2 regions of the Streptomyces cinereospinus genome follow, and region 1 is predicted to be linked to the other one. Evidence: predicted binding sites of a transcription regulator. Region 1 holds the regulator's gene; the other holds the start of a gene.
What was found. The regulator HrcA, encoded in region 1, represses chaperone genes, less so after heat shock. The targets are predictions, from matches to a motif close to TTNGCACTCNGNNNNNCNGAGTGCNAA.

Region 1 (5,798 bases):
GGCCGTCCAGGGTCTCCAGCGGCACCTTGGTGCCGAGGGACGCGGCCGTCATCGGGATGGTGACCGTGCAGTGCAGGTCGTCACCGCGCCGCTGGAAGGTCGGGTGCGGCAGCTCGTGGATCTCGACGTACAGGTCGCCGGCCGGGCCGCCACCGGGCCCGACCTCGCCCTCACCGGCGAGCTGGATGCGGGTGCCGTTGTCGACACCGGCCGGGATCTTCACCGTCAGGGTGCGGCGGGACCGGACGCGGCCGTCGCCCGCGCACTCCGGGCACGGGGTCGGGACGACCGTGCCGAAGCCCTGGCACTGGGGGCAGGGGCGCGAGGTCATGACCTGGCCCAGGAAGGACCGCGTGACCTGCGAGACCTCACCGCGGCCGCGGCACATGTCACAGGTCTGCGCCGAGGTCCCCGGCGCCGCGCCCTCACCGCTGCAGGTGGAGCAGACGATGGCCGTGTCGACCTGGATGTCCTTCGTGGTGCCGAAGGCCGCCTCGTCCAGCTCGATCTCGATCCGGATCATCGCGTCCTGGCCCCGGCGGGTGCGCGAGCGCGGCCCGCGCTGCGACGCCGTGCCGAAGAACGCGTCCATGATGTCCGAGAAGTTCCCGAAGCCGCCCGCGCCGAAGCCGCCCGCGGCACCCGCGCCGGCCTGCGACAGGGGGTCGCCGCCGAGGTCGTAGACCTGCTTCTTCTGCGGGTCCGAGAGCACCTCGTAGGCGGCGTTGATCTCCTTGAACCGCTCCTGGGTCTTCGGGTCCGGGTTGACGTCCGGGTGCAGCTCGCGCGCGAGCCGCCGGAAGGCCTTCTTGATCTCTTCCTGCGACGCGTCGCGGCGCACGCCGAGAACGGCGTAGTAGTCCGTGGCCACTTACGACTCCGCCAGGATCTGTCCGACGTACCGTGCCACTGCGCGTACCGCTCCCATCGTTCCCGGGTAATCCATGCGGGTCGGTCCGACCACGCCGAGCTTGGCGACTGCCTCGCCGCCCGAACCGTAGCCGACCGACACCACCGACGTGGAGTTGAGTCCCTCGTGGGCGTTCTCGTGCCCGATGCGCACGGTCATGCCCGAATCCTTCGCCTCGCCCAGCAACTTGAGGAGCACCACCTGCTCCTCCAGCGCCTCCAGCACCGGCCGGATGGTGAGGGGGAAGTCATGTCCGAAACGGGTGAGATTGGCCGTACCGCCGATCACCAGCCGCTCCTCCGTCTCCTCGACGAGCGTCTCCAGCAGGGTGGAGAGCACCATCTGGACCGTACCGCGGTCCTCGGCCTCGAAGGCCTCCGGCAGATCCTGCACCAGTTGCGGCACGTCCGTGAAGCGGCGGCCCGCGACCCGGCTGTTCAGCCGCGCCCGCAGGTCCGCCAGCGACGACTCGCCGAACGGCGCCGGGCAGTCCACCATCCGCTGCTCCACCCGGCCGGTGTCGGTGATCAGCACCAGCATCACCCGCGCGGGGGCCAGCGACAGCAGCTCCACGTGCCGCACGGTGGACCGGGTCAGCGACGGGTACTGCACGACGGCGACCTGCCGGGTCAGCTGGGCGAGCAGCCGCACGGTGCGGGTCACCACGTCGTCCAGGTCGACGGCGCCGTCGAGGAAGTTCTGGATCGCGCGCCGCTCCGGCGCGGTCAGCGGCTTGACCTCGGCCAGCTTGTCGACGAAGAGCCGGTAGCCCTTGTCCGTCGGGATGCGCCCGGCACTGGTGTGCGGCTGGGCGATGTACCCCTCGTCCTCCAGGGCCGCCATGTCGTTGCGGACGGTGGCCGGGGAGACGCCGAGGCTGTGCCGCTCGGTGAGCGCCTTGGAGCCGACCGGCTCCTCGGTTCCGACGTAGTCCTGGACGATCGCGCGCAGGACCTGAAGCCTTCGTTCACTGAGCATCCGCGCACACCTCCAGCACGTCGTCCCCTTGCCGCTCCCCCTGGCACTCGACGCCCGCGAGTGCCAGCCTTACCGGCCCAGTGTACGGCCGTCGGGTACGCCCCCGGCAAGGCCGGTCCCGCCGGGTCGTGCGGGGCGGGGCGTACCGCTAGCGTCGCCGTATGAGCGTGACTTGGGAAGAGGTGGGCTGGGAGCGGCTCGCGACCGGCGTCGGGCGCTGCCGCCTCCCGGACTGGGACTGCACGGTGGGGCTGGTGGTCGGCCGGGGCGCGGCGCTGCTGATCGACGCCGGTTCGAGCCTCGCGGAGGGGGCTCGGCTGCGGACGCAGGCGGAGGAGCTCGCCGGCCGGCGTGTGACCCATCTCGCGCTCACCCACCCCCACTTCGACCACGTGCTGGGCGCGGCCGCGTTCGCCGGGGCGGAGGTGTTCGGCGCGGTCGGCGTCGACGCCGTGCTCGGCGGCCGGCGCGGCCGTGAGGAGCTGCGCGCGGACGCCGTCCGCCACGGCCTCGACGCGGCGGCGGCCCAGGAGGCGGCCGACACGCTGGTCCCGCCCCGCCACCACGTCTCCGGCGAGTGGACCCTCGACCTGGGGCCCGGCCGCCAGGTGCTGCTGGCGAACGTGGGGCCGGCGCACACGGCGTACGACCTGGCGGTCCTGGTGCCGGGCGGAGGTCCGGGCGACCGCGAGGTGGTCTTCTGCGGCGACCTGGTCGAGGAGTCGGGCGAGCCGCAGGCGGGGCCGGACGCGGTGCCGGCGCACTGGCCGGACGCGCTGGACCGGCTGGTGGGCTTCGGCGGCGAGGACGCGCTGTACGTGCCCGGCCACGGAGCGGTGGTGGACGCGGCGTTCGTACGGCGCCAGCGCGACGCCCTGGCCGCGCGGTTCGGCGTGTCGCACGGGTGACGCGTACAGCTGTCCATATCGTCGGGCGAATGCGCCAGTACTCTCCGGACCTGACCCCGCCGTGGAAGAAGCCCCAGCCCGTCCCGGAGGTCGCCGCGGAGCCCGGCCTGGTGGTCGAGGAGCCCGGCACCGGTTTCTGCGGCGCGGTCGTCCGCTGCGAGGCGGGCACGGTGACCCTGGAGGACCGCCTCGGCAAGCACCGGGTCTTCCCGCTGGAACCGCGGGGCTTCCTGCTGGAGGGCCGCGTGGTGACGCTGGTGAGGCCCGCCTCCGGACCGGCCCGCCCGGCCCGCACCGCCTCCGGGTCGGTCGCCGTGCCCGGCGCCCGCGCGCGGGTGGCCCGGGCCGGCCGCATCTATGTCGAGGGCCGGCACGACGCCGAGCTCGTCGAGCGGGTCTGGGGCGACGACCTGCGCGTGGAGGGCGTGGTCGTGGAGTACCTGGAGGGCGTGGACGACCTGCCGTCGATCGTGGAGTCCTTCGCGCCGGGCCCGGACGCCCGGCTGGGCGTCCTGGTCGACCACCTGGTGCCGGGCTCGAAGGAGTGGCGGATCGCACAGGCGGTGACGAGCGAGCACGCCCTGGTGGTGGGCCATCCGTACGTCGACGTCTGGCAGGCGGTGAAGCCGGCGTCGCTGGGGATCGAGGCGTGGCCCCGGGTGCCGCGCGGGCAGGACTGGAAGACGGGCGTGTGCCGGGCACTGGGCTGGCCGGAGAACACCGGCGCGGCGTGGCAGGGGATCCTGTCGCGGGTGCGCTCCTACAAGGACCTGGAGCCGGAGCTGCTGGGCCGCGTGGAGGAGCTGATCGACTTCGTCACGGCACCCGCGTAGGGCGTACCCGGACGGCCTCGCCGGTCCACCGACACGGGGCGTCTCCGGGCGGCCTCATCACGGCACCTCCTCGGGGCGCGTCTCCGGGCGGCCTCGCCGGTCCGGCCCCGGGCGGCGGCCTCGTCAGTCCACGAGGTCGCGCACCACGGCGTCGGCGAGCAGCCGCCCGCGCAGGGTCAGCGCCGCCCGGCCCGCCGCGTACTCCGGCTCCCGCAGGAGCCCGTCCGCCAGGGCCCGCCGGGCGGCCGCGCGGCCCCGCTCCCGGAGCAGTGACAGCGGCACGCCGTCCCGCAGCCGCAGCTCCAGCAGGACGCGCTCCACGCGGCGGTCCTCGTCGGTCAGCAGCTCGCGGCCGGCGCCCGGGGAGCGGCCGGCCGCCAGGGCGGCGGCGTAGGCGCCGGGGTGCTTCACGTTCCACCAGCGCACGCCCCCGACGTGGCTGTGCGCGCCCGGCCCCGCGCCCCACCAGTCGGCGCCCCGCCAGTACAGCTCGTTGTGCAGGCAGCGGGCGGCGTCCGAGGTGGCCCAGTTGGACACCTCGTACCACGCGTAACCGGCGTCGGACAGCCGCTCCTCGGCGATGAGGTACCGGTCGGCGTGCACGTCGTCGTCGGTCATCGGCACCTCGCCCCGGCGGATCCGCCGGGCCAGCTGCGTGCCCTCCTCGACGATCAGCGCGTACGCGCTGACGTGGTCCGGGCCCGCGCCCAGCGCCGCGTCCAGCGAGGCCCGCCAGTCGTCGTCGGACTCCCCCGGCGTGCCGTAGATCAGGTCCAGGTTCACGTGCTCGAACCCGGCGGCCCGTGCCTCCGCGACGCACGCCTCGGGGCGGCCGGGGGTGTGCGTGCGGTCCAGCACCCGCAGCACGTGCTGCCGGGCGCTCTGCATCCCGAAGGAGACCCGGTTGAAGCCGCCCTCCCGCAGGGCCGCGAGGTACGCCGGGCCGACCGACTCCGGGTTCGCCTCCGTGGTGACCTCGGCGTCCGCCGCCAGCCCGAACTCCTCGCGGACCGTCCCCAGCATCCGGACGAGGTCGTCCGCGGCCAGCAGCGTCGGCGTGCCGCCCCCGACGAAGACCGTCCGGACCTCGCGCGGATCGTCGCCGAGCACCTTGCGGGCCAGCCGGATCTCGTCGACGAGGGTGCCGGCGTAGTTGTCGCGCGAGGCGAGCACGCCGCCCGTGCCGCGCAGCTCGGTCGCCGTGTAGGTGTTGAAGTCGCAGTAGCCGCAGCGGGTCGCGCAGTAGGGCACGTGCAGGTAGAAGCCGAGGGGCCGGTCCGCGGCCCCGGCGAGCGCGGCCGGGGGCAGGGCGCCGTCGTGGGGGACGGGCTCGCCGTCGGGAAGTGCGGAAGGCATGTCCCCCATTGTCCCGTACGCGGCGCGTCACTCGGCCTGGAGCACCAGCAGCGCCAGATCGTCCTCCGGCGGCCGCCCGCCGAACTCGTGCACCAGCCGCCTGATCCGCTCGGCGATCAGCTCCGCGCTCATCCCGGCGCATCCCGCCAGCGCCGCCGCCAGCCCGTCCTCGTCGTCGAACTGGCGCGTGCCGCTGCGCCGCTCGGTGACCCCGTCCGTGACGCACAGCAGGGTGTCACCGGCCCGCAGCTCGAAGCTCTCGCTGGTGTAGGTCTCGTCCTCGACGACCCCGAGCAGGGTCTGCGGCCGCGCGACCGTGCGGACATCGCCGTCCGGGCCGAGCAGCAGCGGCAGCGGGTGCCCGGCGGAGGCGACGGTGCAGCGCACGCCGCCGTCGAAGGGGACGAGCTCGCCGTAGAGCAGCGACAGGAAGCGGGTCTGCGGGCCGTCGCCGGGGCCGGCGGGGCCGATCAGGGCGCGGGCGGCCGCGTCGGCGGCCTCCGTCGCGTCGTCGAGGAGGAGCTGGTTGAGCCGGTCGAGGACGTCGGCGACGCGGTAGCCCTCGCGGGCCAGCAGCCGCAGCCAGGGGCGGGCCAGCCCGATGACGACGGCCGCCTCGGGGCCCTTGCCCTGGACGTCGCCGACGGCGAAGCACCAGCGCCCGTCGCCCGCCGGGAAGAGGTCGTAGAAGTCGCCGCTGGGGCCGCCCTTGTCGCAGGGCTCGTACACGAGCGCGCTGCGCACGCCGGGGATCTGCGCCACCGCCCCGGGCAGCAGCCCGCGCTGGAGCACGGCGCTGATGGTGGCCTGCCG
Region 2 (23,954 bases), on a different contig from region 1:
TCCTGGCCGCCGGTGCCGGCCCCGGCCCCGCCGCTCGCGCTGGGCCTGTTGCCCGGCGTGGAACCCGCCGAGGACGACTCCGTCGCCGCACCGTCGGTACGGGCCCCGCCGTCGTCCGACGTGGTGTCGCCGCTCCTGCTCGCCGCGACGGCCGGCTGGTCGCCACCGCCGGACCGGCCGGAGCCGTCCCCGCCGGAGTTGAGCACCACGGCCAGCACGACCCCGAGCACGGCGAGCGCCACGACCACGGCGATGACCACCAGCGTCCGCCGGGACACCACCTCGGTGAGCGGTGCCCTCGGCGCCGGCCGCGGCGGCAGATCCGGCGGCGTCATGACGGGCCAGCCGGAACCGCGGCCGCCCGACGCGCCGGCGGCGTCGGACGCACCGGAGTGCGGCACGGCCGTCGTGCGTCCCGCGCCGGCCTCCGCGCCGGTCCCCTGCCCGGACGCCGCACGCGCCCCCGCGGCCGCGCCCGTCGCCGCCGCCGCGGCCTTGCGCGACGGTCCCCCGCCCGCGGCGGGCCCGCCCGGCTGCGGCGGCAGCGGTACGACCTTGGTCGCGTCCGCGGGCTCGGCCGTCTTGGGGTCCGGCGCGTTGATCACGGCCTTGAGCAGGGCCCGGGCACCGGCGTCGTCGAGGCGCTTCTCGGGGTCCTTGCTGAGCAGTCCGTAGATGACGTCCCGGAGCGGGCCGGCGTTCTTCGGCTCCTCCAGCGGCTCGGTCATCACCGCGGTGAGGGTGGCGATCGCGGAGCCCTTGTCGTACGGCGGGGTGCCCTCCACCGCCGCGTACAGCAGGCCGCCGAGCGACCACAGGTCGGCGGCCGGGCCGGGCTTGTGGCCGCGGGCGCGCTCCGGGGAGATGTAGGAGGGGGCGCCGACGAGCATGCCGGTGGAGGTGATGGACGGGTCGCCCTCGACCTGGGCGATCCCGAAGTCGGTGAGCACGACCCGGCCGTCGTCGGCGATCAGCACGTTGGACGGCTTCACGTCGCGGTGCAGGATGCCCTCGCGGTGCGCGGAGCGCAGGACGTCGAGGACGGCGAGGCCGACCTCGGCGGCGCGCCGGGGCAGTAGCACGCCGTCCTCGCGGATGACCTCGGCCAGGGACTTGCCCTCGACGAGCTCCATCACGATCCACGGCCGGTCGTCCTCGTCGACCACGTCGAAGACCGTCACCGCGCTGGTGTTGCGGATCCGTGCGATGGCCTTGGCCTCGCGCAGGGTGCGCGTGATGAGCCGGCGCTTCTCGTCCTCGTCGATGTTGGCCGGGAACCGCAGTTCCTTCACGGCGACCGTGCGGCCGAGGGTCTCGTCCTCGGCGCGCCACACCGTGCCCATGCCGCCGCGGCCGAGCACGTCTCCCAGCCGGTACCGCCCGGCGAGAAGACGCTCGCTCTTGTCCTGACGAGTGTCCTGACGGGATGTCCCCGCCCGCTCCGCCTCCGACATGCGTCCCCTCATGCAACCCGCCCTGACAGAGCCTCCATTGTCCCTCACCCGGCAAGCGGCTCACGCCCAGGGTGCCCCCGGCCCCTGCAACGGCACGATGTCCGGCGCCCCCAGCCTCGCCGCGTCCGCCGTCAGGTCGTCCGGCTGGCGCTGCGACTCCCGCTCGGCCTCCACCCGCTTGTCGTAGTGCTGGACCTCGCGCTCGATCCGGTCCTCGTCCCAGCCGAGCACCGGCGCCATCAACCCGGCCGCCTCCCGGGCACAACGGGTACCCCGGTCGAAGGTCTCCATGGAGATGCGGGTGCGCCGGGTCAGGACGTCGTCCAGGTGCCGGGCGCCCTCGTGCGAGGCGGCGTACACGATCTCGGCGCGCAGGTAGTCGTCGGCGCCGGTGAGCGGCTCGCCGAGCGAGGAGTCGCCGCCGACGAGGGCGAACAGTTCCTCCGCCATCGACCCGTACCGGTTCAGCAGGTGCTCCACCCGCACCACGTGCAGGCCGGTGCGGGCGGCGATACGCGCCCGCGCGTTCCACAGCGCGCGGTACCCCTCCGCGCCGAGCAGCGGCACGTCCTCGGTGACGCACTCGGCGACCCGCAGGTCGAGCCCGTGCACCGCCTCGTCCACCGCGTCCTTGGCCATCACCCGGTACGTCGTGTACTTGCCGCCCGCCACCACGACCAGCCCCGGCACCGGGTGGACGACGGTGTGCTCGCGGGACAGCTTGCTGGTGGCGTCCGACTCGCCGGCGAGCAGCGGCCGCAGACCGGCGTACACCCCCTCGACGTCGTCGCGCGTCAGCGGCACCGCCAGCACCGAGTTCAGGTGCTCCAGCAGGTAGTCGATGTCGGCGCTGGACGCGGCGGGGTGCGCCTTGTCCAGGCTCCAGTCGGTGTCGGTGGTGCCGATGATCCAGTGCCGGCCCCAGGGGATGACGAACAGCACGGACTTCTCGGTGCGCAGGATGAGCCCGGTGGTGGAGTGGATGCGGTCCTTGGGCACCACGAGGTGGATGCCCTTGGACGCCCGGACGTGGAACTGCCCGCGCTCGCCCACCATGGCCTGGGTGTCGTCGGTCCACACGCCGGTGGCGTTGACGATCTGCCGGGCGTGGATCTCGTACTCGCCGCCCGCCTCGACGTCCTGCACCCGGGCCCCGACGACCCGCTCGCCCTCGCGCAGGAATCCGGTCACCCGCGCGCGGTTGGCCGCCTTCGCGCCGTACGAGACCGCCGTGCGCACCAGGGTGGTGACGAAACGGGCGTCGTCCATCTGGGCGTCGTAGTACTGCAAGGCGCCGACCAGCGCGTCCTTGCGCAGCGCCGGTGCCACGCGCAGGGCGTGACGGCGGCTCAGGTGACGGTGCGCCGGCAGGCCGCGGCCGTGCCCCCGGGCCATCGACATGGCGTCGTACAGCGCGACGCCCGAACCGGCGTACAGCCGCTCCCACCCCTTGTGCCGCAACGGGTAGAGGAAGGGCACCGGCTTCACCAGGTGCGGGGCCAGCCGCTCCAGCAGCAGGCCGCGCTCCTTCAGCGCCTCGCGGACGAGGGAGAAGTCGAGCATCTCCAGATAGCGCAGGCCGCCGTGGATCAGCTTGCTGGACCGGCTCGACGTGCCCGACGCCCAGTCACGCGCCTCGACCAGGCCCGTCGACAGGCCGCGCGTCACGGCGTCCAGCGCGGTGCCCGCGCCGACCACGCCACCGCCCACCACCAGTACGTCCAGCTCCCGCTCGGCCATCGCCGCGAGCGACTCGGCGCGCTGCTCCGGTCCCAGTGCCGCTGTCCTCACCGCTGCCTCCCGCTGATCGCCTCGCCCGGGCCGCACCCGTCGAGCGGGACCCGGTCCGCCTCCCCCACGCTCAAAGTCTGACCGCGTCGTCCGGCTTCAGCCACCACACACCCCCAGCCTGTGGACAATTCACGCGGACACGAGCAAGCGCAATACCGCAAAACGGTCATATTTACTCCTAGTCTGACATTGCGCTGGCTCATTGTGTCCACAGGGCTTGCGCACCTGTCCCGTTTCGGTTACTGGGAAGGACGGCCCACGCCATGCCCGCAGATCTCGCCGTCATCGGACTCGGCCCGCTCGGCCTGCCGCTGGCCCAGGCCGCGGTCGCCGCCGGCATCCCCACCGTCGGCTACAAGACCGGCCCCGAACCCGGCTCGCTCAGCCCCGCCGAACTGCGCCGGATGCTCTCGGGGGGCTTCCGGCACGCCGTGGGCCCGAGCGAGCTCGGCCGAGTGCGCACCGCGGTCATCTGCGCCCCGGCCCCCCGAGGCGCGGACGGCGGACCGGACCTGAGCCAGGTGGAGGCGGCCGCCCGCACCCTGGCCGCCCGGCTGCGCCCGCACACCACGGTCATCCTGGAGACGCCCGTGCACCCGGGCACCACCGAGGAGTTCCTCCGCCCCCTGCTGGAGGAGGGCTCACGGCTGCGCGCGGGCCGCGACTTCCACCTCGCCTACTCGCCCAGCCGCGTCGACCCCGGCAACCGCGACTTCACCCCGGGCAGCACCCCCAAGGTGATCGGCGGCCTCACCCCCGCCTGCACCGAGTCGGCCGCCGCCTTCTACGGCCGTCTCACCGACAAGGTCGTCCGCGCGCGCGGCCCCCGCGAGGCCGAGGCCGTGCAGCTGCTGGAGACCAACTACCGGCACGTCAACATCGCCCTGGTCAACGAGATGGCCGTCCTCTGCCACGACCTGGGCATCGACCTGTGGGACGTCATCCGCTGCGCGGAGACCAAGCCGTTCGGCTTCCAGGCCTTCCGCCCCGGCCCCGGCGTCGGCGGCCACGCCGTACCGCAGGACCTGACCGGCCGCGCGGGCCGCGGCCTGCGCATGGTGGAACTGGCCCAGCAGGTCAACAACCGGATGCCCCGGTACGTCGTCCAGCGCGCCGCCACCCTGCTCAACGAGCACGGCAAGTCGGCCCGCGGCGCCCGGGTGCTCCTGCTCGGCGTGACCTACAAGCCCGACCTCGCCGACCAGCAGGCCACCCCGGCCCAGGAGGTCGCGATCCGCCTGATGGAACTCGGCGCCGCCATCAGCTACCACGACCCGCACATCCCGTCCTGGAGCATCCTCGACCGGCCGGTGCCCCGCGCCGACTCGCTCTACGAGGCGGCGGCCGCGGCCGACCTGACGATCCTGCTGCAGAACCACCGCACCTACGACCTGCAAGGGCTGTCGGTGAAGGCCCAGCTCCTGCTCGACACCCGGGGCGCCACCCCGACCGGAGCCGCGCACCGGCTCTGACCCGCCCGACACGGGAGGAAATCGGCCGGTGGCGCGCGGCGGTGGGCCTGTTACTCTTCGGCGCCCCCGTCGCACACCTGTGCGCGGACACCGCTCGGTCACCCGCCCCGCGGGTTTTTGTCATGAACCAGTCAATTCTGCCGACCGACGGCCACCCGTTCGCCCGGCAGCCGGTCCCCGTCCCGCCGGCGCCGCCCGCGCCCGCCCGCGGGAACGTGGCGCTCGGCGTGGTCACCGCCGTCGTCGTGCCCTGGTCACCGCCGGTGTCCACGGCGCCGTCGCCGGCATCACCGAGTACGAGATCGGCTACGCCGCGACCGGCGTCGGCTGCCTCGTCGGCTCGCGGCCGGCGGGGCTGGCGGGGCCGGCGGGGCCGGCGGGGCCGGCGGGGCCGGCCCGGTGCTGCCCGGGGTGAGCGCCCTGTTCTCGCTGGGCGCCGTCTGCCTCGGCCGGCCCGTCGGCGCCGGGATCCTCAGCGCCGACCTGCTCGGCGTCTCCACGATCACGATGTTCACCGAGCACCTGGACCTGCTGATGGACGCCTGGCGGGAGACCGCCGAAGCGATGACGTTCCTGTTCCTCGCCGTCGGCGCGATCGCCGCGTTCTCCGGCGCCCGCAAGGCCGCCGCCTGGCCCTGGGCCGCCGCGTGGCCGGCGGGCACGCAGAAGGGCCCGTCCACCGCCGTGGACGGGCCCTCACGCGTCGTACGGCTACCGGCGGTGCTGCGAGTCCGCCACCGTCACCTCGACCCGCTGGAACTCCTTCAGCTCGCTGTAGCCCGTGGTGGCCATGGCGCGGCGCAGGGCGCCGAAGAGGTTCATCGAGCCGTCCGGGGTGTGCGACGGGCCGGTGAGGATCTCCTCCAGGGTGCCGACCGTGCCGAGGTCGACCTTCTTGCCGCGCGGCAGCTCCTCGTTGACGGCCTCCATGCCCCAGTGGTTGCCCCGGCCGGGACCGTCGGTCGCGCGGGCCAGCGGGGAGCCCATCATCACCGCGTCGGCGCCGCAGGCGACCGCCTTGGGCAGGTCGCCGGACCAGCCGACACCGCCGTCCGCGATGACGTGCACGTAGCGGCCGCCGGACTCGTCCATGTAGTCCCGGCGGGCCGCCGCCACGTCCGCGACCGCCGTGGCCATGGGCACCTGGATGCCCAGCACGTTGCGCGTGGTGTGCGCGGCGCCGCCGCCGAAGCCGACCAGCACGCCCGCCGCACCGGTGCGCATCAGGTGCAGGGCGGCGGTGTACGTGGCGCAGCCGCCGACGATCACCGGGACGTCGAGCTCGTAGATGAACTGCTTGAGGTTGAGCGGCTCGTGCGAGGACGAGACGTGCTCCGCCGACACCGTCGTACCGCGGATGACGAAGATGTCCACGCCCGCGTCCACCACGGCCTTGGAGAACTGCGCCGTGCGCTGCGGGGAGAGCGCGGCCGCGGTGACCACGCCCGAGTCGCGCACCTCCTTGATGCGCTGCCCGATCAGCTCCTCCTTGACCGGCGCGGCGTAGATCTCCTGGAGGCGGCGGGTCGCGGTCTCGGCGTCCAGGCCGACGATCTCGTCCAGCAGCGGCTGCGGGTCCTCGTACCGCGTCCACAGACCCTCGAGGTTCAGCACGCCCAGGCCGCCCAGCTCGCCGATGCGGATAGCGGTGGCCGGCGAGACGACCGAGTCCATGGGGGCGGCCAGGAACGGCAGCTCGAAGCGGTAGGCGTCGATCTGCCAGGCGATCGAGACCTCCTTCGGGTCCCGCGTACGGCGGCTGGGGACGACGGCGATGTCGTCGAAGGCGTACGCCCGGCGGCCGCGCTTGCCGCGCCCGATCTCGATCTCAGTCACGTGTGTGGCCTTTCCCTGATGCGTTGCAGCGCCTTCCAGTATCCCCGACCGGCACGACGAGGGCGGCCCCGGATGCTCCGGGACCGCCCTCGGTCCGGCTCACGCGCGCGCGTGCGTCACCTGCCGCGGCTGTAGTTCGGTGCCTCGACCGTCATCTGGATGTCGTGCGGGTGGCTCTCCTTCAGGCCCGCCGACGTGATCCGCACGAAGCGGCCGTTGGCCTGGAGCTCGGGGACGTTCGTGCCGCCGACGTAGAACATCGACTGGCGCAGACCGCCGACCAGCTGGTGGACCACCGAGGAGAGCGGGCCGCGGTAGGGCACCTGGCCCTCGATGCCCTCGGGGATCAGCTGCTCGTCGGAGGCGACGCCCTCCTGGAAGTAGCGGTCCTTGGAGAACGACTTGCGGTCGCCGCGGGTCTGCATGGCGCCGAGCGACCCCATGCCGCGGTACGACTTGAACTGCTTGCCGTTGATGAACATCAGCTCGCCCGGCGACTCCTCGCAGCCCGCCAGCAGGGAGCCCAGCATCACCGTGTCGGCGCCCGCGACCAGGGCCTTGGCGATGTCGCCCGAGTACTGCAGACCGCCGTCGCCGATCAGCGGGACGCCGGCCGCCCGGGCGGCGAGCGAGGCCTCGTAGATCGCGGTGACCTGCGGCACGCCGACGCCGGCGACCACACGGGTGGTGCAGATGGAGCCGGGGCCGACACCGACCTTGATGCCGTCCACGCCGGAGTCGATCAAGGCCTGGGCGCCGTCGCGGGTGGCGACGTTCCCGCCGATGACGTCGACGCCGGAGGAGTTCGACTTGATCTTGGCGACCATCTCGCCGACCAGCCGGGAGTGACCGTGCGCGGTGTCCACCACGATGAAGTCGACACCGGCCTCGATCAGCGCCTGGGCGCGCTCGAAGGCGTCACCGGCGACACCGACGGCGGCGCCGACGAGCAGGCGGCCCTCGGCGTCCTTGGCGGCGTTCGGGTACTTCTCCGCCTTGACGAAGTCCTTGACGGTGATCAGGCCCTTGAGCACGCCCTCGTCGTCGACCAGCGGCAGTTTCTCGATCTTGTGCTTGCGCAGCAGGTCCATGGCGTCCACGCCGGAGATGCCGACCTTGCCGGTGACCAGCGGCATCGGCGTCATGACCTCGCGCACCCGGCGGGCGCGGTCGGTCTCGAAGGCCATGTCGCGGTTGGTGACGATGCCGAGCAGCTTCTTGTTGCCGTCGGTGACCGGGACGCCGCTGATCCGGAACCGGGCGCACAGCGCGTCGGCCTCGGCGAGCGTGGCGTCCGGGTGGATCGTGATGGGGTCGGTGACCATGCCGGACTCGGACCGCTTCACCAGGTCGACCTGGTTGGCCTGGTCCTCGATGGACAGGTTCCGGTGCAGGACGCCGACACCGCCCTGCCGGGCCATCGCGATCGCCATGCGCGACTCGGTGACCTTGTCCATGGCGGCGGACAGCAGCGGGATGTTGACCCGCACGTTCCTGGAGACGTACGAGGCGGTGTCGATCTCGTCGGGTGCCATGTCCGACGGGCCCGGCAGCAGCAGCACGTCGTCGTAGGTCAGCCCGAGGGTCGCGAATTTTCCGGGCACTCCGTCGACGTTGGCAGTCATGACACCTTCCCCAGATGGCCTTGCTCGGTGCGGATGTCCATGCTAACGGGAAGCCGGACTGTCGAATTCCACGCTCTCCACGGTGGCGGACGGCCCGTGGCTTCGTGCGTTCGTACGGAGAACGGCGTCCGCCGGTTCATCCGGCGGGCTCCGCCTACTGTTCGGCCAGCGCCCGCAGCCTGCTCAGTGCGCGGTGCTGGGCCACCCGTACCGCTCCTGGTGACATTCCCAACATCTGGCCGGTCTCCTCCGCCGTGAGGCCCACCGCGATGCGCAGCAGCAGCAGCTCGCGCTGGTTCTCGGGGAGGTTGGCCAGCAGTTTCTTGGCCCACTCGGCGTCGCTGCTGAGCAGTGCCCGCTCCTCGGGGCCGAGCGAGTCGTCCGGCCGCTCGGGCATCTCGTCGGACGGGACCGCCGTCGAGCCGGGGTGCCGCATGGCCGCCCGCTGGAGATCGGCGACCTTGTGCGCGGCGATGGCGAAGACGAAGGCCTCGAAGGGGCGCCCGGTGTCCCGGTAGCGCGGCAGCGCGAGCAGGACGGCGACGCAGACCTCCTGGGCCAGGTCCTCCACGAAGTGGCGCGCGTCCCCCGGCAGGCGGGACAGCCGGGTGCGGCAGTAGCGCAGCGCCAGCGGGTGGACATGGGCGAGCAGGTCGTGCGTGGCCTGCTCGTCCCCGTCGACCGCGCGGTGGACGAGCGCGCCGATCGCCCCGTGGGCAGGGGTCGCCTCGTCGTCACGCATCGGTCCATGGTGCCCTGCGGGCTGATGCTCCGCGGCACTGCCTCCGTTGTTGTGCACCGAAGCGTTATGAGCAGGTGCGCCGGAAGTCATCCCCTGCGCCCTCCCCTTCCGCTCGACCGACTCGTCCCCGAGGAACTCCACACCTCAAGGATGCGGCATCCGCGCCGAAACGAGCATCGGCCATGCGCCGGACCGCGCCACCGGACCCTTTTCCGGTGCGGCGCGCCCCGTCCCCGGAACGGTGCGCGCCCCGGCCGGGGCCTTCGGTACGGCCGCCGTGACCAGGGATGACAGCACTGCCCCGGAGGCCGCGCCCGCACGGACGCCCCGGCTCACCCGAGCGCCCGGCACGGCCGGCAAAGGGGGCCGGTCCGTCCCGGACCGGGCGGGGAGGTACCCCCATCGTGTCGCCTCCTCCCCCACCCGAGCGGGGACTCGTCGCCGTCCCCGCTCACCGGGGCCCGGGCGGCGCCGCACGGCGGCGTCAGCGCACCAGGCCCCAGCGGAACCCGAGCGCCACCGCGTGCGCCCGGTCCGAGGCGCCGAGCTTCTTGAACAGGCGGCGGGCGTGGGTCTTGACGGTGTCCTCGGAGAGGAACAGCTCGCGGCCGATCTCGGCGTTGGACCGGCCGTGGCTCATGCCTTCGAGCACCTGGATCTCCCGCGCGGTGAGCGTCGGCGCGGCGCCCATCTCGGCGGAGCGCAGCCGGCGCGGGGCGAGCCGCCAGGTCGGGTCGGCGAGCGCCTGCGTGACCGTGGCCCGCAGCTCCGCGCGGGAGGCGTCCTTGTGCAGGTACCCGCGGGCGCCGGCGGCGACCGCGAGGGCCACGCCGTCGAGGTCCTCGGCGACGGTGAGCATGATGATCCGCGCACCGGGGTCGGCGGACAGCAGCCGCCGCACCGTCTCGACGCCGCCCAGTCCGGGCATGCGCACGTCCATCAGGATGAGGTCCGAGCGGTCGGCACCCCAGCGGCGGAGGACTTCCTCGCCGTTGGCCGCCGTCGTCACACGCTCGACGCCGGGCACGGTCGCGACCGCGCGGCGGAGCGCCTCTCGGGCAAGCGGGGAGTCGTCGCAGACGAGGACGGAAGTCATGGCCGCCCTCCGCAGCTGATGCGCGTCACCTTGAGCCTCCAGGCTGGCTGGTACGAAATCGTCACCTGTGCGGTCGACCGTCTCGGACGCCTGCCCGAGCGCTTGTGTTCTCAACCGCCTCCGCACTCTCAACGACGGTCACTCGAAAGAGTTACGGGGCTGTGTGCCGTCTTCGGCACTCTACGTGAGGGTGCGGACACGCTGCACACACGCGCGAGAGACCCTCAACCTTTCATCACAACCTGTGACCCATTTAGACCCATTTCTTCCCATTCACTGGTGTCTGAGGCTAGATTCGCAATGAGTCATATTTTCATCTCCTTAGATCGTAGATGTACGGTCGTGGGCACCGTATCCGCTCAGAACGGCTGCAAGGGGTCACGCAATGGCAGATTTCTCCCGCCTTCCCGGACCGAACGCGGACCTGTGGGACTGGCAGCTCCTGGCCGCCTGCCGCGGGGTGGACAGCTCGCTCTTCTTCCACCCGGAGGGCGAGCGCGGGGCGGCTCGGAGCGCTCGCGAGAACTCGGCCAAGGAGGTCTGCATGAGGTGCCCGGTCCGCGCCCAGTGCGCGGCGCACGCGCTGGCGGTGCGCGAGCCGTACGGCGTGTGGGGCGGGCTGACCGAGGACGAGCGCGAGGAACTCATGGGGCGGGCGCGCCACCGGCTGGTGCCGGCGTCGGCAGCCGGCGGGAACGCCGCCGCCTCGAACACCTGAAGGAACGTTTCTTCGCCGGGCACGCGCACGCGTGCCCTTGCCCTTGACCGCGTGCCCCGCCCGTGACCGCCCGCGACCGACCGTGACCGACCGCGACCGACCGCCCCGACCCCGCCCGTGACCGCCCCCGGACCGCCGGACGTCTAGCGGGCCGCCGCCCGCGCCAGCTGCTCCAGCGTCGCCCGCACCGCGGGAACCTGCGCCAGGTCCGGCAGCGTCAGCGCGACGATCTCCCGCCGCACCGCCGGTTCCAGCGTCACCGCCCGCGCCCCCCGGGGCCGTACCGACTCGACCGCCAGCTGCGGCAGCATCGCCACCCCCAGTCCCGCGCCCACCAGGCCGATCACCGCCGGATAGTCGTCGGTGGCGAAGTCGATGCGGGGCGTGAAGCCGGCCCCCGCGCACACCTCGATCAACTGGCCCCGGCAGCGCGGGCAGCCCGCGATCCACGGTTCCCCGGCGAGTTCGCCGATGGCGACGGACCCCGAGCGGGCCAGCCGGTGCCGTTCGGGCACCAGCGCCACCAGCCGGTCGGTGAGCAGCGGCCGGACGACCAGGTCGTTCCACTCCTCGGCGCCGGCCGCGCCGCCGTAGCGGAAGGCGAGCGCGACGTCGCAGTCGCCGGCCCGCAGCCGGTCGACGGACTGGGGCGGCTCGGCCTCCTCCAGGGAGACCCGGGTGCCGGGGTGCTCGGCGCGCAGGGCGGCGAGGGCGGCCGGCACCAGGGTGGAGCTGCCGCTGGGGAAGGACACCAGCCGGACCCGCCCGGCCCGCAGCCCGGCGATCGCGGCGACCTCCTCCTCGGCGGCGGTGAGCCCGGCGAGGATGCCCGAGGCGTGCCGCACCAGCGCCTCGCCCGCCTGGGTCAGACGCATCTCGCGGCCCGTGCGCACGAGCAGGGGGGTGCCCACGGAGGCCTCCAGCGCCTTCATCTGCTGACTGACGGCGGGTTGCGTGCACCCCAGTTCGCGTCCCGCCGCGGAGAAGGAGCCGGTGGCGGCGACGGCGCGCAGGACGCGCAGATGACGGGCCTCGATCACCCACCAAGCATAAGCAATGCTTGGGTAGGACGCCGAATAATGCGTCGACACTTTGGTTCTGCTCGCCTACGGTGCGGCCATGAGGCTTCTGTCTGTGAACCTGGGCCGCGCGACGGCCGTTCCCTACACCGACCACCCCCAGGGCCTGACCGGCATCGGCAAGCGCCCGGCCGACGGTCCCGTGCGGGTGGCGGCGCCCGGCCCCCGGGGCGTCGGGGCGAGCGGGCTGGCCGGGGACGCGGTGTGCAACACCCGCTTCCACGGCGGCGACGACCAGGCCGTGTACGCGATGGCACGCGAGGACCTCGACGCGTGGGAGCGCGAGCTGGGGCGTGAGCTGACCGACGGCTGCTTCGGCGAGAACCTCACGACGGCGGGCGTCGACGTCTCCGGGGCGCTGATCGGCGAGCGCTGGCGGATCGGGCGGGAGGTGCTGCTGGAGATCACCTCGCCGCGCGTCCCCTGCCGGACCTTCCAGGAGCACCTGGGGGAACGGGGCTGGGTGCGGCGCTTCACGGAGCGGGCCGCTCCGGGAGCGTACCTGCGCGTGCTGGAGCCCGGGGAGATCCGTGCGGGCGACCCGGTGGAGATCGCGTACCGGCCGGACCACGAGGTGACCGTCGCCCTGGCCTTCCTGGCGCGGACGACGCGGCGCGCGCTGCTGCCGCGGCTGCTGGAGGCGGGTGAGGCGCTGCATGCGGAGTGGCGGGCGGCGGCCCGCGACCACACCGCGCCGCACGGCGCCTGACCTGGGGTCACAAGGGCATAACCCGCGAAAACTTCACGCACGGCCGCCGGTCGTCCCCGTCCCGGGTCACTACCCTTGGTCCATGACAACGGCTCTGATTACGGGATCGACCGCGGGAATCGGCGCCGCGTTCGCGCGGCGGCTGGCGGCTGACGGGCACAACCTCGTCCTGGTGGCCCGCGACACCAAGCGCCTCCGCGAGCAGGCGACCGAACTGCACGACCGGCACGGCATCGAGGCGGAGGTGCTGACGGCGGACCTGGCGACGGACGGTGGCATCGAGACGGTCGCCACCCGGCTCGCCGACCGCAAGAACCCCGTCGACCTCCTGATCAACAACGCCGGGTTCGGCAACAACGGCCGCTATCTGGAAGTGCCGATGGCCGACGAACTGCGGATGCTCAAGGTGCACTGCGAGGCGGTCCTGCGGCTGACGTCGGCGGCGACGCAGGCGATGCTGGAGCGCGGGCGCGGTGGCGTGGTGAACGTCGCCTCGGTCGCGGCCTTCCTGCCGCGCGGCACCTATGGCGCGTCCAAGGCCTGGGTGGTCCAGTTCACCCAGGGGGCCGCCCGCGACCTGGCGGGCACCGGCGTGCGGCTGATGGCCCTGTGCCCCGGTTTCGTCCGCACCGAGTTCCACCAGCGGGCCGGCATGGGCACGGGCAACATCCCGGGCTGGATGTGGCTCGACGCGGACAAGCTGGTCTCGGCGGCCCTCACGGACCTGGCCCGCGGCAAGGCGCTCTCCGTCCCGGATCCCCGGTACAAGGCCCTCATGGGCGTGGTGAAGATGGCGCCGCGCGGACTGCTCGGCGGGATCAGCTCCCGGGCGGGCCGCAAGTACGGGCCGGAGTACCAGGCACGCTAGGGGCCCCGCCGAGGCACCCCCGGACCTCTCGGCAGCCGTCACGGGCCCGGCGTCGCGCCCCGTGGTCCGCGGCCCGAGCGGCGGGCGGTCCCGGTGGGACAATGGAGCCGTGCACCGGGACCCAGGGGGGACGGGAGGCGGCGCCATGACCTTCGTGCAGGTCATCGACTGCAAGACGAGCCGGTTCGAGGAGCTGGACCGGCTGATGGACGCTTGGGTCGAGAAGACCAAGGGCAAACGGACCGCGACGCACAGCGTGATCGGCAAGGACCGGCTGGACGCGTCGCACTTCATCGAGATCGTGGAGTTCCCGTCGTACGAAGAGGCGATGCGCAACTCCACGCTGCCGGAGACCGACCGGATCTTCCAGGACATGGTCGCGCTGTGCGACGAGATGCCGACCTTCACGGATCTGGACGTGGTGCGGGACCAGCAGATGTTCAGCGCCACGGTGCGGCGGTTCTTCGAGCTGGTGCAGGCGCCGGGGGAACTGCCGCCGCTGGACGAGGTGATGGGGGAGCACTACCACCACCACGACCCGGCCAACGTGGACGACGTGGTCGGGATGGACCAGATCCGGCGCGAGATGCGGCTCTGGCGGGAGGGCTTCACCTTCGCGTTCACCGTCGAGGACCTGATCGCCGACGGCGACCGGGTGTGCGCGCGGTGGTTCTGGAAGGGCACGCACCGGGGCGACTTCCTGGGCGTCCCGGCCACGGGCAGGGAGGTCTTCATGACGGGGACGACCGTCTTCCGGTGCACCGGTGACGGCAGGCTCGCCGAGGGCTGGTGGGAGTACGACCGGCTGGGGCTGATGGAGCAGCTGGGCGTCTTCGAGGAACTGGAGCGCTAGTGCGGCACTGGTCCCGCGAGGGGAAAGGGGGAGGCCCGGCACCTCGTGGTGCCGGGCCTGCCTCAGCGCTGCCGGACATCAGCCGGCCGGGTGCCGGCGCGACCGGGTGTCAGTGCGCGTGGCCGTGGCCGTGGCCCGCGGCCTCCGGCTCCTCTTCCTTCTTCTCGACGACCAGGGTCTCGGTCGTCAGCAGCAGGGAGGCGATGGAGGCGGCGTTCTCCAGGGCGGAGCGGGTGACCTTGACCGGGTCGATGACGCCGGACTTGATCAGGTCGCCGTACTCGCCGGTGGCGGCGTTGTAACCGCTGCCCTTCTCCAGCTCGGCGACCTTGGAGACGATGACGTAGCCCTCCAGGCCGGCGTTCTCGGCGATCCAGCGCAGCGGCTCGACGGCGGCCTTGCGGACGACGGAGACACCGGTGGCCTCGTCGCCCTCCTTGCCGAGGTTGTCCTGAAGGACCTTCACGGCGTGGACGAGCGCGGAGCCGCCACCGGAGACGATGCCCTCCTCGACCGCGGCGCGGGTCGCGGAGATGGCGTCCTCCAGACGGTGCTTCTTCTCCTTCAGCTCCACCTCGGTGGCGGCGCCGACCTTGATCACGCACACGCCGCCGGCCAGCTTGGCGAGGCGCTCCTGGAGCTTCTCGCGGTCCCAGTCGGAGTCCGTGGCCTCGATCTCGGCCTTGATCTGCGCGACGCGGCCGTTGACGTCGGCCTTCGAGCCGGCGCCGTCGACGATCGTGGTGTCGTCCTTGGTGACGGTGACGCGGCGGGCGGAGCCGAGGACGTCCAGACCGACCTGGTCGAGCTTGAGGCCGACCTCCTCGGAGATGACCGTGGCGCCGGTGAGGACCGCCATGTCCTGGAGCATCGCCTTGCGGCGGTCGCCGAAGCCCGGGGCCTTGACGGCGGTGGCGTTGAAGGTGCCGCGGATCTTGTTCACCACGAGGGTGGAGAGGGCCTCGCCCTCGACGTCCTCGGCGATGATCAGCAGCGGCTTGGAGGCGTTCGACTGGATGATCTTCTCCAGCAGCGGCAGGAGGTCCGCGATGGCGGAGATCTTGCCCTGGTGGATGAGGATGTACGGGTCGTCGAGGACGGCCTCCATGCGCTCCTGGTCCGTCACGAAGTACGGCGACAGGTAGCCCTTGTCGAAGGCCATGCCCTCGGTGAAGTCCAGCTCCAGGCCGAAGGTGTTGGACTCCTCGACGGTGATGACACCGTCCTTGCCGACCTTGTCCATCGCCTCGGCGATGAGCTCGCCGACCTGCTGGTCCTGGGCGGACAGCGCGGCGACGGCGGCGATGTCGGACTTCTCGTCGATCGGCCGGGCCGAGGCCAGCAGGTCCTCGGAGACGGCGGCGACGGCGGCGTCGATGCCCTTCTTGAGGGCGGCCGGGGAGGCGCCGGCGGCGACGTTCTTCAGGCCCTCGCGGACCAGCGCCTGGGCCAGCACGGTCGCGGTGGTCGTACCGTCACCCGCGATGTCGTTGGTCTTGGTCGCCACCTCCTTGACCAGCTGGGCGCCGAGGTTCTCGTACGGGTCCTCGACCTCGACCTCGCGGGCGATGGTGACACCGTCGTTGGTGATGGTGGGGGCGCCGAACTTCTTGTCGATGACGACGTTGCGGCCCTTGGGGCCGATCGTCACCTTGACCGTGTCGGCAAGCTTGTTGACGCCGCGCTCGAGGGCGCGACGGGCGTCCTCGTCGAACTTCAGGATCTTCGCCATGGCAGCGGGAGCCCTCTCGGAAAAGTCTGCGGTAAAGAAACTGCGCCCCCAGCGCCCGGCTTCGTTGGCGGTCGCGGGGGCCAGGGGCGCAGCTCAAGAGCGGTGTGCTCGGGGTGAATTACTTCTCGATGATCGCGAGGACGTCGCGAGCCGAGAGGACGAGGTACTCCTCGTTGTTGTACTTCACCTCGGTGCCGCCGTACTTGCTGTAGAGAACGACGTCGCCGACGCTGACGTCGAGCGGAAGGCGGTTGCCCTCCTCGAAGCGGCCCGGGCCCACGGCCAGGACGACGCCCTCCTGGGGCTTCTCCTTGGCGGTGTCCGGAATGACCAGGCCCGAGGCCGTGGTCTGCTCGGCGTCCAGCGGCTGGACCACGATACGGTCCTCGAGCGGCTTGATGGCAACCTTGGAGCTGGCGGTCGTCACGATCCGACCTCCCCCTTCGGAGATCTCACGGGGTTAACTGTCTGAGGTGGCGACCAGGTCGATCCGTCGTCGCGGGTGCCGGACCTGCCCGTCGCGTGTTTGGCACTCTCCAGTGGGGAGTGCCAGAGCCGAGACTATGACCGCGGTTAGCACTCGGTCAAGCGGAGTGCCAATTGCCGGGCGGCGCGTCGGCGTCCGGGGCCGCTTTTCGGCGCCTTCGGGCCGGGCACGCGCCGAACGGGGCCGGGGGTGTGCCGCCCGCTCAGAGGTAGTCCTCCAGGCGCCCCACCGTCAGGCCCGCCTCCTGTACGCGCTTCAGCAGCCGGGTGGTGCGTTCGCGGAGCATCGGGCTCGGGGTCTCCGTCGAGGGGACCGAGACGATGTCGCCCGGACGGAGGCGGGCGGGGCCCTCCGCGAAGGTGAGGTCGGCGGCGTTCATCGTGGCGCGCCAGAGCACGATCGCCGCGATGCCGCAGTCCGCGGCCGCCCTGCGGGTCGTGGTGTCGTAGGCGCCGTAGGGCGGGCGGAACAGGTGCGGGCGGACGCCGAAGCGGGCGTGGATCTTCTGCTGCTGGCCGCAGATCTCGGCGCGCTGGCCGGCGTACGGCAGGCCGCGCAGGGCGGCGTGGTCCAGGGTGTGGTTCTGGACGCTCGCGCCGACCGAGCGCAGGCGCGCGAAGTGGCCGTACCCCGGTCCGACGACGCTGTCGGTGAGGAACATGCTGACCGGGAGCCGCAGTTCGCGGACCATGTCGACGAAGCGCGGGTCCTTCTCGGCACCGTCGTCGTAGGTGAGGAAGACGACCTCGTGGGGGGTCGGCACGCGGTCCAGGACCGGCGGGAGACCGCCCGCCGGGCGGGCGGGCGGGCGGGGGCGCGCGGGAGGCGCGGGAGGCGGGGAGAGCGGCGTGGAGAGGCCCCAGCGGCGGTGCGGCGCGGGCTGCGAGGCGGCCGAGCCGGGTGCCGCGCCCGCCTCGGCGGCGGACCGCTCGGGCCGGGTGCCGGGCAGGGCGCAGCCGGCGAGCAGGACCAGGAGCAGGAGCACCGCCGCCCCCGCCGTCCGGCCGCGCCGGGTCACAGGTAGTCCTCCAGGCGGCCGACCGCGTACCCCTTGGCCGTGACCTCGTCGAGGAAGACGCGGATCATGTCGGGCATCCGGCCCGCCCACTCGTCCGTGCCCCGGAAGTGGCTGAGGACGATGTCGCCGGGGTGGATGTCGCGGTCCCACTCGCGGTACTCCCAGTGGTCGACGAAGACCTCCTCGTTCCACAGCGGGACGTATCTGACGCCGCAGGCCTTGGCGGCGCGCAGGGTGTCGGCGTCGTAGTTGCCGAAGGGCGGGCGGAACAGCAGCGGGCGGGTGCCGTAGCGCTTCTCGATGACGTCCTGCATGCCGCAGATCTCCCGCTCCTGCTCGGAGTAGGAGAGGCCGGGCAGGTAGGGGTGGCTGAGGGTGTGGTTGTTCAGCCCCGCTCCCCGGGCCTGCATCTGCCGGAAGTAGCCGTAGTCCTCCTTGACCAGGTAGTCGCTGAGGAACGCGGTGTAGGGGATGCGCAGGTCGGTCATCATCCGCAGGAATGCCGGGTCCTTCTCGGCGCCGTCGTCGATGGTGAGGAAGACGACCTTCTCCTCGGTCGGAACGGTGGTGAAGACGGGCGGCAGGCCCTGCTCCTCGTGTCCGTCCACCTCGAATCCGTCGCGGGTGGTGATCACCGGCTTCGTCGCGGGCGGGGGCGGCGGGCCGAGCGGCGTCCTCTTCAGGCCCCAGCGTTCGGCGGCGGCGGCCCTGGCGGCGTGCTCGGCGCGCAGCTTGGTCGCGTAGCCGTCCAGCGCGCGGGCCGGGGGCGCCTTGAGGGGCGGGGGCGCCTCGTCGTCCCGCCCGCAGCCGGAGGCGATGGCGGCGGCGGTCAGGACGGCGACGGCGGCCCGGGCCGCCGTCCGCCCCCGCCGCCCCTTTGCCCTCTTTTTGTCATTTTGTACTACTACTCGCATGGGGCCGGATCCTCCCAGGCGCCGCCGCCGAACCCCCGCCGACACCGCCGCCGCGGGCACACCATCCACCGACTGGCCGACAATGACCCGGTGAACGACCTCGCCCCCCTCCTCACCCCCGAAGGCCGGGCCCTCCTCGACGAGGTGCGCGGCACGGACCCCGCCCAGGAACTCGCCGTCGCCACCCGGCTGCGCCGCGACCACCCGGCCGACCTGGTGTCGGCGGCGCTCGGCCAGGCACGGCTGCGGCAGCGGGCGGTGGCCAAGTTCGGGGCGGCGGACGCCGGACGCATGTTCTTCACGCCCCACGGGGTCGAGCAGTCGACCCGGGCGAGCGTGGCGGCGTACCGCGCGGGGCGCCTGCGCGAGCTGGGCGTGGCCCGCGTGGCCGACCTGTGCTGCGGGATCGGCGGGGACGCGATCGCCCTGGCCCGCGCCGGGATCCGCGTCCTGGCCGTGGACCGCGACCCGCTGACCGCGGCCGCCGCGCGGGCCAACGCCGAGGCGCTCGGCCTGGCCGGGCTGATCGAGGTGCGCGAGGCGGACGTCACGGAGGTGGACGTGGCGGGGTACGACGCGGTCTTCGTGGACCCCGCGCGGCGGGGCGGCCGGGGCCGGATCTTCGACCCGGAGGCGTACTCGCCGCCGCTCTCCTGGGCCGTCCAGGCGGCCTCGGCCGCCGCGCACGCGGCCCTCAAGGTGGCGCCCGGCATCCCGCACGAGGCCGTGCCCGGCGCCGCCGAGGCGGAGTGGGTCTCGGACGGCGGGGACGTGAAGGAGGCGGTGCTGTGGTTCGGCACCGAGCCCGGCCTGGTGCGCGCCACCCTCCTGCCCGGCCCCCGCTCCCTGCGCTCGCGCGGCCTGCCCGACCCGGCGGTGCGTCCCGTCGGGCGCTTCCTGTACGAGCCGGACGGCGCCGTCATCCGCGCCCACCTGGTCGCCGAGGTGGCCGCCGAGCTCGGCGGCGGACTGCTCGACGGGACCATCGCCTACGTCACGGCCGACGACCTGCGCCCGACGCCGTACGCCACCGCCTACGAGATCACCGACCGGCTGCCCTTCAACGTCAAGAAGCTGAAGGCCCTGCTGCGGGAGCGGGAGGTGGGGATCCTGACCGTGAAGAAGCGGGGCTCGGCGGTGGAGCCGGAGGAACTGCGCAGGAAGGTGAAGCCGCAGGGGCCGAACGCCGCGACGGTGTTCCTGACCCGGGTCGCGGGCGCGCCGACGATGCTCGTGGGGCATCCGGCGCAGCCGTAGAACCGCACGCGCCCGTCCCGGCGGCCCCCGTCACCGCAGCGACGCCCACAGCTCCGCCGCCTCCGGCTCGTCGGCCACCACCCGGTTGCGGTCCCACGGCGCCGGGACCACCGGCATGGTCAGCGTCCGCACCGCGTCCGCCGGCAGGCCCCGCAGGCTCTGCCCGAGGCCCACCAGCTCCGCCAGCGAGTCCAGGCCGGTGTCGGTCGTCAGGCTGCCGGTCACCGCGTCCGCGACCTCGTAGAGGCGGGCCGGGTCCGACAGCAGGCTGGTCGACGCGATCCGGTCCAGCAGCGCCCGCACCAGCTGGTGCTGCAGGCCTATGCGGCCCAGGTCGCTGCCGTCGCCGATGCCGTGCCGGGTGCGGGCCAGCGCCAGGGCCTGTTCGCCGCCGAGGTGGTGGGTGCCGGCCGGCAGGGTCAGATGGCTGTCCTCGTCGTCGATGTCCGCCCCGGTGGTGACGGTGACCCCGCCGAGCGCGTCCACCAGCCCGGCGAAACCGGCGAAGTCGAGCTCGACGTAGTGATCGACCCGGACGTCGGTCAGCGACTCGACGGTCTTCACCGCGCACACCGGACCGCCCACCGAGTACGCGGTGTTGAACATGACGCCGGACGCCTCGGCCGACTCGCCCCCCGACTCCAGCGGGCAGGACGGACGGGTGACCAGGGTGTCGCGCGGGATGCTGACCACGGTGGCCTCGGTGCGCCCGGTGTTCAGGTGCACCACCATCGCCGTGTCGGACCGGGCGCCGGCGCTGTCGCCGCCGCCGAGGGACTGGTTGGCGGCGCCGCTGCGCGAGTCCGAGCCCAGCACCAGGATGTTCAGCGCCGCCCCGGCCGGTGTCGCGGCGGACCCGGAGGCGGTGGGCGCCGGCCTCGCCGGGCGGTCGTCGCCGAGGGCGCCGTCGATGTCGACGCCGGTGATGTTGTCGTTCAGCCGCCAGTAGACCCAGCCCGCCCCGGCACCGCCGAGCGCCAGCACGACGGCGAGGGCGAGACCGGCGACCCGCAGCGCACCGGACCGCCGGTCCGCCCCTCCCCGGCCCCCGAGGCCCTCGGGGACCCCGCGCTCTCCGCCGCCTCCACCGCCGCTTCGGCTCTCGTCCTCGCTCCCCTGGCGCTCCGTCACGTGTCCCGTCACAGACAGGAACGTAAGTCCGAATTATTACCGGCGGGGATGCGAGCACCGCTTTCTTCGGAAAATCTCAGACTTCTCAGCCCAGTGTCACGCTGGGTGACGGATTGCCGCCGCTCCAGGAGCCGTTGAAACCGAAGGTGACCGAACTGTCGTTCGGGACGGTCCCGTTGTGGGACGCGGAGGTGCAGCGGACCGTTGCTCCGCTCCGGGCGCACTGCGCGTTCCAGGCCTGGGTGATCCGCCGGCCCGCGCCGTACGTCCACTCGGCCCGCCAGGAGGAGAGCGAGGCGCCCACGCAGGAGATGGTCACCTCGCCGGTGAAGCCGGTGTTCCGCGGGCCCGGACGGCGCGGCGGGACGGCGGGCCCGACGAGCGGCCCGACGTGCTGCACGCCCGGCGGGTGGAGCGGGGCTCCTCGGCGCGGTGGACCCGCGCGCGGGCACGGCCGACGGCTCCGGCGGGATCACGACCCCGAGGAGCCCGGACGACCCGCGCGCACCCGGGGGGATCATCACCCCGACGAACCCCGACGACCCGCGCGCACCCGGGGGGATCATCACCCCGACGAACCCCGACGACCCACCCACACCGGCGGGATCATCACCCCGAGAGGCCCCGACGACCCGCGCGCACCCCCGTCATCCCTCACCCACCGACTCGAACCGCCACCGGTGGACCGCCCGCGTGACCAGTTCGCCGTCCGGCTCCGGCAGTTCGGGCAGCTCGGCGTCGCCCGCCGCGTCCCACCAGGTGATGACGAGGACCCGGTCCTGCGGTGCGCGGAAGGTCTCGCGGCGCAGCGGGCCGGGCACGAGCCGCTGCTCGCGGGCCCAGGCGAGCAGGTCCGCCCCGCGCCCGGGCACCGCCCGCGCCTCCCACATCACTGCGACCGTCATGGGTACAGGTTCTCCTTGCTGACCTCGTGCACATGGTCGTGGCCGTGCCCCGGCACGTGCGGATCGGTCACCGGCAGCGACGAGTCCGCCGACAGGTCCCAGCCGGACGCCGGCCGGTCGCGCGCCACCAGCTCCGCGCCCAGCGCCGCGACCATCGCCCCGTTGTCGGTGCACAGCTTGGGCCGGGGCACTCGCAGCCGGATGCCGGCCGCCTCGCACCGCTCCTGGGCCAGCGCCCGCAGCCGGGAGTTGGCGGCGACACCGCCGCCGATCATCAGGTGGTCGACGCCCTCGTCCTTGCAGGCCCGTACGGCCTTCCGGGTGAGCACGTCCACGACCGCCTCCTGGAAGGACGCCGCCACGTCCCGCACCGGCACCTCCTCCCCGGCCGCCCGCCTGGCCTCGATCCAGCGGGCCACGGCCGTCTTCAGCCCCGAGAAGGAGAAGTCGTACGCCGGGTCGCGCGGGCCGGTCAGACCGCGCGGGAACGCGATCGCCTCCGGGTCGCCCTCGCGCGCGTAGCGGTCGATGACCGGGCCGCCGGGGAAGCCGAGGTTCAGCACCCGGGCGATCTTGTCGAAGGCCTCGCCGGCCGCGTCGTCGATGGTGGCGCCCATGGGCCGCACGTCGGAGGTGATGTCGGAGGAGAGCAGCAGCGAGGAGTGGCCGCCGGACACCAGCAGCGCCATCGTCGGCTCGGGCAGCGGCCCGTGCTCCAGCTGGTCGACGCAGATGTGCGAGGCGAGGTGGTTGACGCCGTACAGCGGCTTGCCGAGGGCGTACGCGTACGCCTTCGCCGCCGACACGCCGACCAGCAGCGCGCCCGCCAGCCCCGGACCGGCCGTCACCGCGATGCCGTCGAGGTCGCGCGCGCTCACCCCGGCGTCCTTCAGCGCCCGGTCGATGGTCGGGATCATCGCCTCCAGGTGCGCCCGGGAGGCGACCTCCGGCACCACGCCGCCGAAGCGGGCGTGCTCGTCGACGCTGGAGGCGACGGCGTCCGCCAGCAGGGTGGTGCCGTGCACGACGCCGACACCGGTCTCGTCGCAGGAGGTCTCGATCCCCAGGACCAGGGGTTCGTCAGCCATGTCGGATCTCGGTTCCTTGTACAGAGGTTGCTGGGTCGGTCAGGCGCATCACCAGGGCGTCCACGTTGCCGGGCTGGTAGTAGCCGCGCCGGACGCCGATGGCCTCGAAGCCGAAGCGTTCGTAGAGCTTCTGGGCGCGGACGTTGTCGACCCGGCATTCGAGCATCACCTCGGCGCACTCGAACGCGGTCGCCGCCCGCAGCAGTTCGGTCAGCAGCCGCCCGCCGAGACCGGTGCCCCAGTAGGCGCGGGCGACGGCGATCGTCTGGACGTCGGCGATGTCGCCGGCCGCGGCGAGCCCCGCGTACCCGGCGATCCGGTCGCCGTCCTGGGCGACGACGTACCGCCGGGTGGCCCCGGGGCCGCGCGCGTGGGCGAGTTCGGACCAGAACATGCCCCGCGACCAGGCGTCGTCGGGGAACAGCTCCCGCTCCAGCCCCAGTACGGGATCGATGTCCCACCAGCGCATCTCCCGCAGCACGGGCGTCACGGGCCCGGTCACCTCGGGGTGACCACCTTGTAGTTCCTGGGCACCTGGGCGTCCGGGCGGCGCAGGTACAGCGGCCGGGCGGGCGGCAGTTCCTCGCCCCGGTCCAGCCGCTCGGCGGCCAGCCGGGCGAGGGCGGCGGCGGACACGTGCTCCGGCTCGTGCGCGACCGGGAAGGCGTCCGGGTACAGCAGCGCGCCCGCGCCGACCGCGGGCAGGCCCGCGACCTGCTCGGCGATGTCGGCGGGACGGTCGACGGCCGGGTCGGTGAGGCGGGTGCGGGAGTCGGCGTAGCGCGCCCAGTAGACCTCCTTGCGCCGGGCGTCGGTCGCCACGACGAAGGGGCCCTCCATGTCGGCCGCACAGGCGAGGCCGTCCAGCGTGCACACGCCGTGCACGGGCACACCGAGGGCGAGCCCGAAGGTGTCGGCGGTCATCAGCCCGACGCGCAGCCCGGTGTACGGCCCCGGGCCGATCCCCACGACGATCCCGGTGACGGCGCCGAGTCTCAGCCCGGCCTCGGCCAGGACGCGGTCGACGGCCGGGAGCAGCAGTTCACCGTGCCGGCGGGCGTCCACCTGGCTCGTCGAGGCGATGACGTCCGTACCGTCGTGCAGGGCGACGGTCACGGCGGGGGTTGCGGTATCCAGAGCGAGCAAGAGCACGCAAACAGCCTACGGCTCCTCGTGACC

Region 2: the regulator HrcA is predicted to act here: its motif matches at 16,549-16,575, upstream of groES (co-chaperone GroES).

What each region holds. Positions count from the first base shown of each region.
Region 1 covers NZ_JBHMCY010000029.1:41,614-47,411, forward strand. Annotated here, with positions in the region: gene dnaJ (molecular chaperone DnaJ) at 1-871, opposite strand, end outside; gene hrcA (heat-inducible transcriptional repressor HrcA) at 872-1,888, opposite strand; gene ACFF45_RS16935 (MBL fold metallo-hydrolase) at 2,050-2,796, shown strand; gene ACFF45_RS16940 (DUF3097 domain-containing protein) at 2,826-3,629, shown strand; gene hemW (radical SAM family heme chaperone HemW) at 3,753-4,985, opposite strand; partial or broken gene ACFF45_RS16950 (PP2C family protein-serine/threonine phosphatase) at 5,013-5,798, opposite strand, start outside.
Region 2 covers NZ_JBHMCY010000003.1:87,482-111,435, forward strand. Annotated here, with positions in the region: gene ACFF45_RS02215 (serine/threonine-protein kinase) at 1-1,454, opposite strand, end outside; gene ACFF45_RS02220 (glycerol-3-phosphate dehydrogenase/oxidase) at 1,515-3,245, opposite strand; gene ACFF45_RS02225 (nucleotide sugar dehydrogenase) at 3,509-4,717, shown strand; gene ACFF45_RS02230 (GuaB3 family IMP dehydrogenase-related protein) at 5,429-6,553, opposite strand; gene guaB (IMP dehydrogenase) at 6,670-8,178, opposite strand; gene ACFF45_RS02240 (sigma-70 family RNA polymerase sigma factor) at 8,333-8,920, opposite strand; gene ACFF45_RS02245 (response regulator transcription factor) at 9,405-10,016, opposite strand; gene ACFF45_RS02250 (WhiB family transcriptional regulator) at 10,402-10,734, shown strand; gene ACFF45_RS02255 (LysR family transcriptional regulator) at 10,878-11,774, opposite strand; gene ACFF45_RS02260 (MOSC domain-containing protein) at 11,854-12,522, shown strand; gene ACFF45_RS02265 (SDR family NAD(P)-dependent oxidoreductase) at 12,605-13,390, shown strand; gene ACFF45_RS02270 (ester cyclase) at 13,536-14,243, shown strand; gene groL (chaperonin GroEL) at 14,353-15,975, opposite strand; gene groES (co-chaperone GroES) at 16,094-16,402, opposite strand; gene ACFF45_RS02285 (polysaccharide deacetylase family protein) at 16,665-17,480, opposite strand; gene ACFF45_RS02290 (polysaccharide deacetylase family protein) at 17,477-18,394, opposite strand; gene ACFF45_RS02295 (THUMP-like domain-containing protein) at 18,485-19,651, shown strand; gene ACFF45_RS02300 (LCP family protein) at 19,682-20,794, opposite strand; partial or broken gene ACFF45_RS02305 (cellulose binding domain-containing protein) at 20,868-21,122, opposite strand; gene ACFF45_RS02310 (hypothetical protein) at 21,430-21,687, opposite strand; gene tsaD (tRNA (adenosine(37)-N6)-threonylcarbamoyltransferase complex transferase subunit TsaD) at 21,684-22,775, opposite strand; gene rimI (ribosomal protein S18-alanine N-acetyltransferase) at 22,768-23,277, opposite strand; gene tsaB (tRNA (adenosine(37)-N6)-threonylcarbamoyltransferase complex dimerization subunit type 1 TsaB) at 23,274-23,927, opposite strand.